Regions from separate parts of the Ruoffia tabacinasalis genome, predicted to be linked through region 1. Evidence: predicted binding sites of a transcription regulator. Region 1 holds the regulator's gene; each other region holds the start of a gene.
The links. Region 1 encodes Rex, which represses fermentation and respiration genes when NADH is low (regulators of the CRP and FNR family bind a similar motif). Its sites were predicted from a motif close to TTGTGAANTANTTCACAA; they were not measured.

Region 1 (3,290 bases):
TTTAGCTAGGCGTTCTTGTAATTTCTCACGGTCAAATTCACTTGTTGTGTCTTCGATTTGTGCACGGATTAATGCCACACGGTTGTCAATTTGTTCTTTCGAACCAGCACCTTCAACAATTGTTGTATTGTCTTTAGTTACATTGACTTTACCTGCTGAACCTAAGTGCTCTTCTGTTGCGTCTTTCAATTCGAAGCCTAATTCCTCAGAGATAACCGTTGCACCTGTTAAGATAGCTAAGTCTTCTAACATTGCTTTACGACGGTCACCAAAACCAGGTGCTTTAACAGCAACCACATTTAATGTTCCGCGTAATTTGTTTAATACAAGTGTTGGTAATGCTTCTCCTTCAATATCTTCCGCAATAATTAATAACGGACGACTTGTTTGCATTACGCTTTCTAGTAAAGGTAGTACATCTTGGATGTTTGTAATTTTACGGTCTGTAATTAATACATATGGATTCTCAAGATCCGCGATCATTTTCTCGTTATCTGTGACCATGTATTGTGATAAGTAACCACGGTCAAATTGCATCCCTTCAACAACTGATAATTCAGTTTCAATCGATTGTGAATCTTCGATGGTAATAACGCCATCTTGACCTACTTTTTCCATAGCGTCAGCGATTAATTCCCCTACTTTTTCATCTCCTGAAGATACCGATGCAACTTGTGCAATCGATTCTTTTGAAGAAACGGGTTGAGATAATGATTGTAAAGCTTCTACAGCCGCGCGTGTCGCCATCTCAATACCACGACGAACACCTACTGGATTCGCACCAGCCGTCACGTTTTTCATTCCTTCACGTGCAATCGCTTGGGTTAATAATGTTGCAGTCGTTGTTCCGTCACCTGCAATATCATTCGTTTTAGAAGCTACTTCCATGACTAACTGTGCACCCATATTCTCGAAGCGATCTTCCAATTCGATCTCGCGAGCGATCGTTACACCATCATTTGTAATTGTTGGTGATCCAAATTGTTGATCTAATACGACATTACGCCCTTTTGGCCCTAATGTTACTTTAACTGTATCTGCTAAGATATCAACTCCACGTAGTAGAGCTGCACGTGCATCTTCTGAAAATCTTAAATCTTTTGCCATATAATATTCTCTCCTTTAAATTCGATATTATGCTAAGACTGCTAATAAATCTTTGTGTTCAATAATCAACAATGACTCATCGCCATGTTCAACTTCTGTTCCAGAATAATTCTTGAAGAACACTGTGTCGCCAACTTTAACGCCATCTTTTTCTTCAATTTCTGGTCCAATTGCCACAATTTCACCGTATTGTTCTTTTTCTTTAGCTGAACTTGGTAATACGAAACCACTTGCTGTCGTTTCTTCTGTTTCTGCCACTTTGATAACAACACGTTTTCCTAAAGGTTTAATCATATTATACCCTCCAAATGATTTTTATTTTTATATTTAGCACTCGTTTTATTTGAGTGCTAATGGTTTAATCTTATAATAGTCTAAATTGGTCAAAAAATCAAGTCATTGAATTATTTTTTTCGAAAAAAAAAGCACACCTTTTGGCATGCTTTACAATTATTTATTTTCAAAATCAGAGAAGTCCTCTGCATCATCCATATTACTATCAATGAAGTAAATGAGTGTCTGTAGTTCATTTGTCAGGTCCACATTTTGAACACGAACGTTGCGTGGTACATCAAATCTAAGTGGCGTGAAGTTCATGATTCCTTTCACTCCCGCCTCGATAATTCGGTTCACGATATCTCCTGCGACGTCTTGTGGGACTGATAAAATAATAATTTCAATTTGTTGTTGTTGGATTTGCTCTTCCAATTCATCCATTGAATAAACTGGGACACCACGTTGAATTGTTCCAATTATGTCAGTATTTACATCAAACGCGGCTCCAATTCGAATATTGCTATTCTTCCGGAAATTGTAGTTAATCAGTGCATTCCCCAAATTACCTACACCCACCAGTCCAACCGACGTTAAGCGATCTTGATTCAAAATACGCGAGAAAAAGTCTAATAAGTGATCCACATCGTAACCGTAACCACGTTTCCCCAATGCCCCGAAGTATGAAAAGTCACGACGAATGGTCGCACTATCTACTTTTACAGCTTCACTTAATTCCGTTGAAGAAATGCGCTTTTTCCCTGCATGTTGCAAGAATCGTAAATACCTATGATAGATGGGTAATCTCAAGGCAGTCGCTTTTGGTATTTCTTTTGCCATAAATTGCCTCCTCCTAGGTTTATCTATATCTAATTTTTAAGTCATGCTCATTATAGCACTCCTTCACAAACTTTGTCCAAATGTAACCTTCGAGGGTTTACAATTATTGTGAATTCTGAGCCTATTTAGCCTAACTTTTATATTCTAATATATTTTATAGTGAGAATAAAGCTTTTTATGTGAAATATTATGCAAAATAGTAATTAAATTCGAATATGGTGATGATTGTTTGTGAAAATTGGTGATTTTTGTCGGAAACGAGCACTCGAATTTTTTTCGAATGATTGTTTAGTCCGAATCGAGCACTCGAATTATTTTTGAATGATCGTTTAGCCCGAATCGAGCACTCGAATTCATTTCGAGTGCTTGTTTAGCCGGAATCGAGCACTCGAATTTTTTTCGAGTGCTCGTTTATCACGGAATATCCCGGAATCGGAATTTTAGATCATCAAATGCGTCTTCCATCCGCTTCATTGGGTTAATATAGTCAGCGGTCCGGCCGCGGCTATGTACTTTGAAATATTTCTTTAGGACGTGTCGGATTGTATTATGAATGCCTTTCGTATCTTGGTAATAATTTAGGGTTCTTCGAGTCAGCGGCTGGTCATAGTCTAGGATTGCTAAGTCGCATAGGGTTCGCAACACTGCTTTTTCTTTTGACTCGCGGTAGCCACATGACCGGCAGACAACGTGATATCTTTCGGTTCCAACATCGATCTTGTGACCACCGCACCCGCAGCACACAATTCCTCGGTAGATCTGCGTTTTGTCAACATCTACTGGGCGCACTTTTGGGAATTTCCGGCGGCTCGCTCGCTTCATTAATTTTACCGCCACTTCTTCGGGGCGCCATTTTGCTCCGTAGGTTTCTTTTTCCAATTCTTTAAAATACTTATTGATTTGCCACCGCTTTAAATACAAGCCTTCGGCGCGTGAATCTGAGATTTGGACGGTGTCTTCTTCTTGAATGAAAACTAATTTTGTTTCGACTTCAGTCCGAATGCCCATTTCATCTAAAAGTGCTTCAAGAATTTCTCCCGCTCGTTTCATTTGGGTAAAGTAGTCTCTGG
Region 2 (3,290 bases), on a different contig from region 1:
GGCGAGTATGGGAACAATTGTTGGGGAGAAAATTACACGACTGTTCGAACATGCGACTGAGAATAAACTTCCAGTAGTTCTGTACATTGCTTCGGGTGGAGCTAGAATGCAAGAAGGTATCTTATCCTTAATGCAGATGGCGAAAATCTCGCAAGTGGTTTCTAAGCATCAAGATGCAGGCTTATTCTATTGTAGTGTGTTGACAAATCCGACAACGGGTGGAGTCACAGCGAGTTTTGCGATGCAAGGAGACGTAACTCTTGCTGAACCGCGAGCGATCGTAGGTTTTGCTGGGAAGCGTGTGATTGAACAAACAATCAAAAGTAAATTGACGAAAGACTTTCAACAAGCTGAATGGGTATTTGATAATGGTTTTATCGATTCAATTGTACCAAGATCAAACCAGAAACAAATCATCAGCCAATTAGTCCAAGCTCATTCATATGAAGGTGGTGTGTAATTATGAGCCAAGCATATGAAAAAGTCTTAAAAGCAAGAGATTTAAAAAGAATCTCAACGATTGATATCATTGAGAATTTAACCGATTGGTTTATTGAATTACATGGGGACCGTCATATGGAAGACGATAAATCCATTATTGGCGGTATCGGTATGTATGACGGGCAACCTATAACGATTATCGGTATTCAAAAAGGCCGTACAACCCGTGAGAACATTGAACGAAACTTTGGGTCCGTCGGACCGGGTGGTTACCGAAAAGCTATTCGCCTTGTCGAACAAGCGAATAAATTTAATCGTCCGGTATTAACCTTAATTAATACAGCTGGAGCACATGCCTCACCAGAATCAGAAGAGACAGGTATTGGGGAAGCAATTGCCCAATCACTATTAACTTTTGCGAAAGTTGGAGTACCTACCTTATCGATAATTCTAGGAGAAGGCGGAAGTGGAGGAGCGTTAGCTTTAGCATTAACAGATGAAGTGTGGATGCTTGAGAATAGTGTTTACTCCATTCTATCTCCAGAAGGCTTTGCATCTATATTATGGAAGGACGCGAAACTGGCTTCTAAAGCAGCGGACGTCATGAAACTTACGGCATCTGATTTACACGAATTAAAAGTCGTAGAAAAAATCATTCCAGAGATAAATCATGGAGTTCCTTTAAATAGAGATGTCATCTTAAAACGCACTATAAATGATATTAAAGCGAAGTTTAAAGAATTAAGTCAACTAGATGTTGATACACGATTAGCCAATCGTAATAAACGATTTAGATCTTTTTAAGCGATATAATAAATAAGTGTTAGTGAAATAGTTCACTGACACTTATTTTTTGTGGCAAAATATTTTGTTTAAGTGAAAAAATACTAAATGAATAAAATTAACTTATTACTTCTAGAAATAATAATTACTTTAGTATATTAAAAATAAACAGTTAACAATGTAGATGCAGCAAGTATTTATATGAAATTTTATGCAATAGATGACTCAAAACATTAAATAGAAACAATTTATAAAAAGAACTATAAAAAAACATTATAACAAACAAATTGGAATCATCTCATTTGATTATAATAAATGTTACAGGCGAATTTTGTACTACAACAGAATTTCCTTATTGAAACACATTTTCACTGAAAATATAACAACAAATAAAATTTTAAATTTCAATCGCCAGATTGAGAAAAGTTTCACAATTAGCTTAAAATCAAGTTTTGTAACCGATTTATAATATTTTTAATACTTGCAATTATTTAGTAAGCGTGATAAATTAGAAGCAACTGAATAGTACAGTTTATTGTGCTTTGTATTATTCTAAATTATTTTAAGAGAGGAATGTGTAATAGCATGGCAAATAAAAAAGCTCCTGCAAAAATGGAAGATCTGCTAAGAGCAGATAACTTTGATTTTAGCACAGTTCAAATATTAGATAATGATGGAAAGGTAGTTAATGAGGAATTAATGCCTGAACTTTCAGACGAAGAATTAGTAACATTTATGGAAGATATGGTTTTCTACCGCGAGTGGTATAACCGTACTCAAGCATTAAGTCGTCAAGGACGTTTAGGATTCGTAGCTCCAACAACTGGACAAGAAGCTTCTCAATTAGGAACAATTGCGGCAACAACTGAAGATGACATTATCTTCCCAGGATACCGTGATCTACCTCAATTAATGCAACATGGATTACCAAGTTACAAAGCATACTTATGGTCTAAAGGACATGTTGAAGGAAGTACTTACCCTGAAGATTTCCGCGCTTACCCACCACAAATTATTATTGGTGCACAGTATGTTCAAACTGCTGGTGCAGCTTTAGGAATCAAGAAAAATGGTCGTAAAGCCGTAGCAATGACTTGGACAGGTGACGGTGGTTCATCTCAAGGTGATGTGTATGAAGGAATGAACTTTGCCGGAGCTTACAAAGCACCAGCAATCTTCGTAATTCAAAACAACGGTTGGGCTATCTCAACTCCACGTGAATTCCAAACTGCAGCACCAACATTAGCTCAAAAAGCTGTAGCTGTAGGTATTCCAGGTATTCAAGTTGATGGTATGGATATTTTAGCGGTTTATGCTGTAACGAAAGCTGCGCGTGAATATGCGATTGCAGGAAACGGACCAGTATTAATCGAAACATTATGTTACCGTTTCGGACCTCACTCACTATCAGGTGATGATCCAAAACGTTACCAACCAGAAGGTGCTCAAGACGAATGGCGTCAACGTGACCCATTAAACCGTTACCGTAAATTCTTAACTGAAAAAGGATTATGGACAGAAGAAAAAGAAAACGAAGTAGTTGAAAACACTAAAGAAGCTGCTAAAGAAGCAATTAAACAAGCAGAATCTACTCCTAAACAAAAAGTTTCGGACTTCTTGAAAAATATGTTTGAAACTCCTGACTATGTAACACAAGAACAAATTGAATACTACGAAGCAAAGGAGAATAAATAATCATGGCTCAAATGACATTGATTCAAGCGATCACAAACGCATTAGAAATTGAACTAGGCAACGATGACCGTACTTTAGTCTTCGGTGAAGACGTAGGAGCTAACGGTGGGGTATTCCGTGCCACAGAAGGTTTACAAGAAAAATTCGGAGAGGACCGTGTGTTTAATACACCATTAGCAGAGTCTGGTATTGGTGGTTTAGCTGTTGGTTTAACATTCGAAAATTTCCGTCCAATTATGGAAATCCAATTCTTTGGTTTCGTATTCGAAGTTATGGACTCAATTGTAGGACAAGCAGCGCGTACTCGTTACCGTACAGGTGGATCACGCACTATGCCAATTACAATCCGTTCACCATTTGGTGGGGGAGTT
Region 3 (3,290 bases), on a different contig from region 1:
TTGCTGGATTCTCAGTTGCAATTGATGCTTTATCAGCAATCAAATATGCAAAAGTTAAAACAATCCGTGATGAAAATGGTCTAGTTGTCGATTATGAAATCGAAGGTGAATTCCCACAATACGGTAACAACGATAAACGTGCCGATGAGATCGGTGTTGATTTACTTAAAGCATTCATGACTAAAGTTAAGAAACATCCAACATACCGTGATGCTATCCATACAACATCAATCTTAACTATTACATCAAACGTTGTTTACGGTAAGAAAACTGGTAACACGCCAGACGGTCGTCGTGAAGGAGAGCCATTTGCTCCTGGAGCGAACCCAATGCACGGACGTGATACTCATGGGGCGTTAGCAAGTTTACTTTCAGTTGCTAAGATGCCTTACGAATATGCTTTAGATGGAATTTCAAATACATTCTCAATCATTCCAAAAGCCTTAGGTAAAGATGAAGAAATTCAAAAAGATAACTTAGTGAATATGTTAGACGGATATATTAAAGAAGGTGGACACCACTTAAACGTTAACGTGTTTAACCGTGAAACGTTATTAGATGCGATGGATCACCCAGAAGAATATCCACAATTAACAATCCGTGTATCTGGTTATGCTGTAAACTTCATCAAATTAACTAGAGAGCAACAAATGGATGTTATTAACCGTACAATGCACAGTTCAATGTAAACAATTAAGTCTTAGATATCTTGTAGAAAGGGGGATATATCTTGTCAGAAGTTAAAACACCAATTATTGGGAATGTCCACTCGACTGAAAGTTTCGGATCAGTTGACGGACCAGGGATACGATTCATCTCTTTTATGCAAGGATGTCGTCTTCGTTGTCAGTTTTGTCATAATCCAGATACTTGGAATATGCGTGGAGGAACGCAATATACACCACAAGAATTATTCGATGAAGCCATACAATACCGTTCTTTTTGGGGTAATAGCGGCGGAGTAACTGTAAGTGGGGGAGAACCTTTACTTCAAATCGAATTTCTGATTGAATATTTCAAAATTTGTAAAGCACATGGTGTCCACACAACCATTGATACGTGTGGCGCGCCCTTTACTTTAGAGGAGCCATTCCGCTCACAATTTGAAGAACTGATGAAGTATACTGATCTGTTCTTATTTGATATTAAGCATATTGATCCAAAAGGTCATGCGAAATTAACAGGCGTGCGCAATGAGAATATCATGCAGATGGCTGAATTACTTTCAGAGTTGAATATACCTGTTTGGATTCGTCACGTACTTGTACCAACGCGTACAGATTATGATGAGTATCTGATCCGATTAGGCGATTATGTTGAAACTTTATCAAATGTTCGCAAATTCGAGGTGCTTCCATATCATAAACTAGGTGTCTACAAATATGAAGCACTAGGAATTAAATACCGTTTGGAAGGAGTCGAACCACCTACTGTAGAACGGGTCGAGAATGCTAAAAGATTGTTGAGAACAGAACGCTATAAAGGATATTTAGATGATTAAATAAAGCGACATAATTAAAGCGTAACACTATAAAATAGTGTTGCGCTTTTTATGTATTTCTAGCAAATATTACCAGTATATTCAAAGAAATATTAATATCAATAAAACAATATCAATGTTGTTATATAACAGAAGCGTCAAGATGCTCATTTAATCACATATAGAGAATTATCATTGATTGAAACAGCATAAATAACTGTTATAACACTTAATAAAAACCTTTTATAATAGGATTTTTACAAATAAAACACTTTACTTTACTTTGTGAAAAAGGTAACATGTAATCAAAGATAAAGAAAAGGGGAGCGTAACAATGACGGAATTAATTGAAAAAGAAGTTATCGGAAATGTTAATTACATGATTAATGGTTTAGTAGAAAAAGGTTTGGTTGCTTTAGAGGAATTCGATCATTTTAATCAAGAGCAAATTGATCACATTGTAGCGAAAGCTTCAGTTGCAGCTTTAGATCAACATGGTACTTTAGCAAGACATGCGGTTGAAGAAACTGGCCGTGGTGTATTTGAAGACAAGGCGACAAAGAACTTATTTGCTTGTGAGCACGTTGTAAATTACATGCGAGATATGAAGACAGTTGGTGTTATCAGTGATGATGAAGTGACGGGGATCACAGAAATTGCTGAACCTGTTGGAGTTATTTGCGCCATCACTCCGACAACGAATCCGACGTCGACAACTATTTTCAAAGCGCTCATCGCATTAAAAACTCGTAACCCAATCATTTTTTCATTTCACCCGGCAGCACTTGAGTCATCGGCTCACGCTGCTCAAATCGTTCGAGATGCAGCGATTGAAGCAGGTGCACCAGAAAACTGTGTACAGTGGATTACAGAACCATCGTTAGATGCAACGAATGCATTAATGAATCACGATGGGGTTGCAACAATCTTAGCCACTGGTGGAAATGCCATGGTTAAATCAGCTTACTCATGTGGTAAGCCAGCGTTAGGAGTTGGGGCAGGAAATGTGCCAGCTTACGTTGAAAAGACAGCAAACGTTAAGCAAGCAGCTTATGACATCGTATTAAGTAAATCATTCGATAACGGAATGGTATGTGCTTCTGAACAAGCCGCAATTGTTGATAAAGAAATCTATAAAGAATTTAAAGATGAATTAGTAAGCTATCATGCTTATATCGTAAATTCAAAAGAGAAAGCACTATTAGAGGAATTTTGTTTCGGTTCTAAAGCATTCAGTGAAAACTGTGCTGGCGCAAAATTAAATAATGAAATTGTTGGGAAACCAGCGACATGGATTGCAGAACAAGCAGGTTTCACCGTTCCGGAAGAAACAAATATTCTAGTAGCAGAGGTGTCAGAAGTTGGACCAAACGAACCATTAACACGCGAAAAACTATCTCCAGTCTTAGCCTTATTGAAGTCAGAAACAACTGAAGATGGAATTCAAAAAGCTGCACAAATGGTTGAGTTCTTTGGATTAGGTCACTCAGCTGCGATTCATACACAAAATCAAGAATTAGCGAATGAATTCGGCCGTCAAGTTAAAGCCATTCGAGTTATTTGGAACTCTCCTTCAACATTCGGGGGAATCGGAGATGTATACAATGCCTTCATCCCTTCATTAACTCTAGGTTGTGGATCATACGGACGCAACTCAGTTGGTGGAAACGTCGGAGCATTGAATTTACTTAACATTAAAACAGTAGGGAGACGACGCAATAACATGCAATGGTTTAAAGTACCTTCAAAAATTTATTTCGAACGTGACTCAATCCAATATTTAAAAACAATGGCTGATGTTGAACGCGTC

Region 2: a site for Rex is predicted at 1,641-1,658, ahead of pdhA (pyruvate dehydrogenase (acetyl-transferring) E1 component subunit alpha). Genes of this name have one in related genera too.
Region 3: a site for Rex is predicted at 1,764-1,781, ahead of adhE (bifunctional acetaldehyde-CoA/alcohol dehydrogenase). Genes of this name have one in related genera too.

What each region holds. Positions count from the first base shown of each region.
Region 1 covers NZ_JBHSHQ010000055.1:19,274-22,563, forward strand. The annotation lists gene groL (chaperonin GroEL) at 1-1,107, opposite strand, end outside; gene ACFO5Y_RS09235 (co-chaperone GroES) at 1,135-1,401, opposite strand; gene ACFO5Y_RS09240 (redox-sensing transcriptional repressor Rex) at 1,558-2,220, opposite strand; gene ACFO5Y_RS09245 (nuclease-related domain-containing protein) at 2,635-3,290, opposite strand, start outside.
Region 2 covers NZ_JBHSHQ010000037.1:39,430-42,719, reverse strand. The annotation lists gene accD (acetyl-CoA carboxylase, carboxyltransferase subunit beta) at 1-460, shown strand, start outside; gene accA (carboxyltransferase subunit alpha) at 463-1,245, shown strand; gene pdhA (pyruvate dehydrogenase (acetyl-transferring) E1 component subunit alpha) at 1,810-2,919, shown strand; gene ACFO5Y_RS06490 (alpha-ketoacid dehydrogenase subunit beta) at 2,922-3,290, shown strand, end outside.
Region 3 covers NZ_JBHSHQ010000066.1:10,015-13,304, forward strand. The annotation lists gene pflB (formate C-acetyltransferase) at 1-689, shown strand, start outside; gene pflA (pyruvate formate-lyase-activating protein) at 731-1,501, shown strand; gene adhE (bifunctional acetaldehyde-CoA/alcohol dehydrogenase) at 1,815-3,290, shown strand, end outside.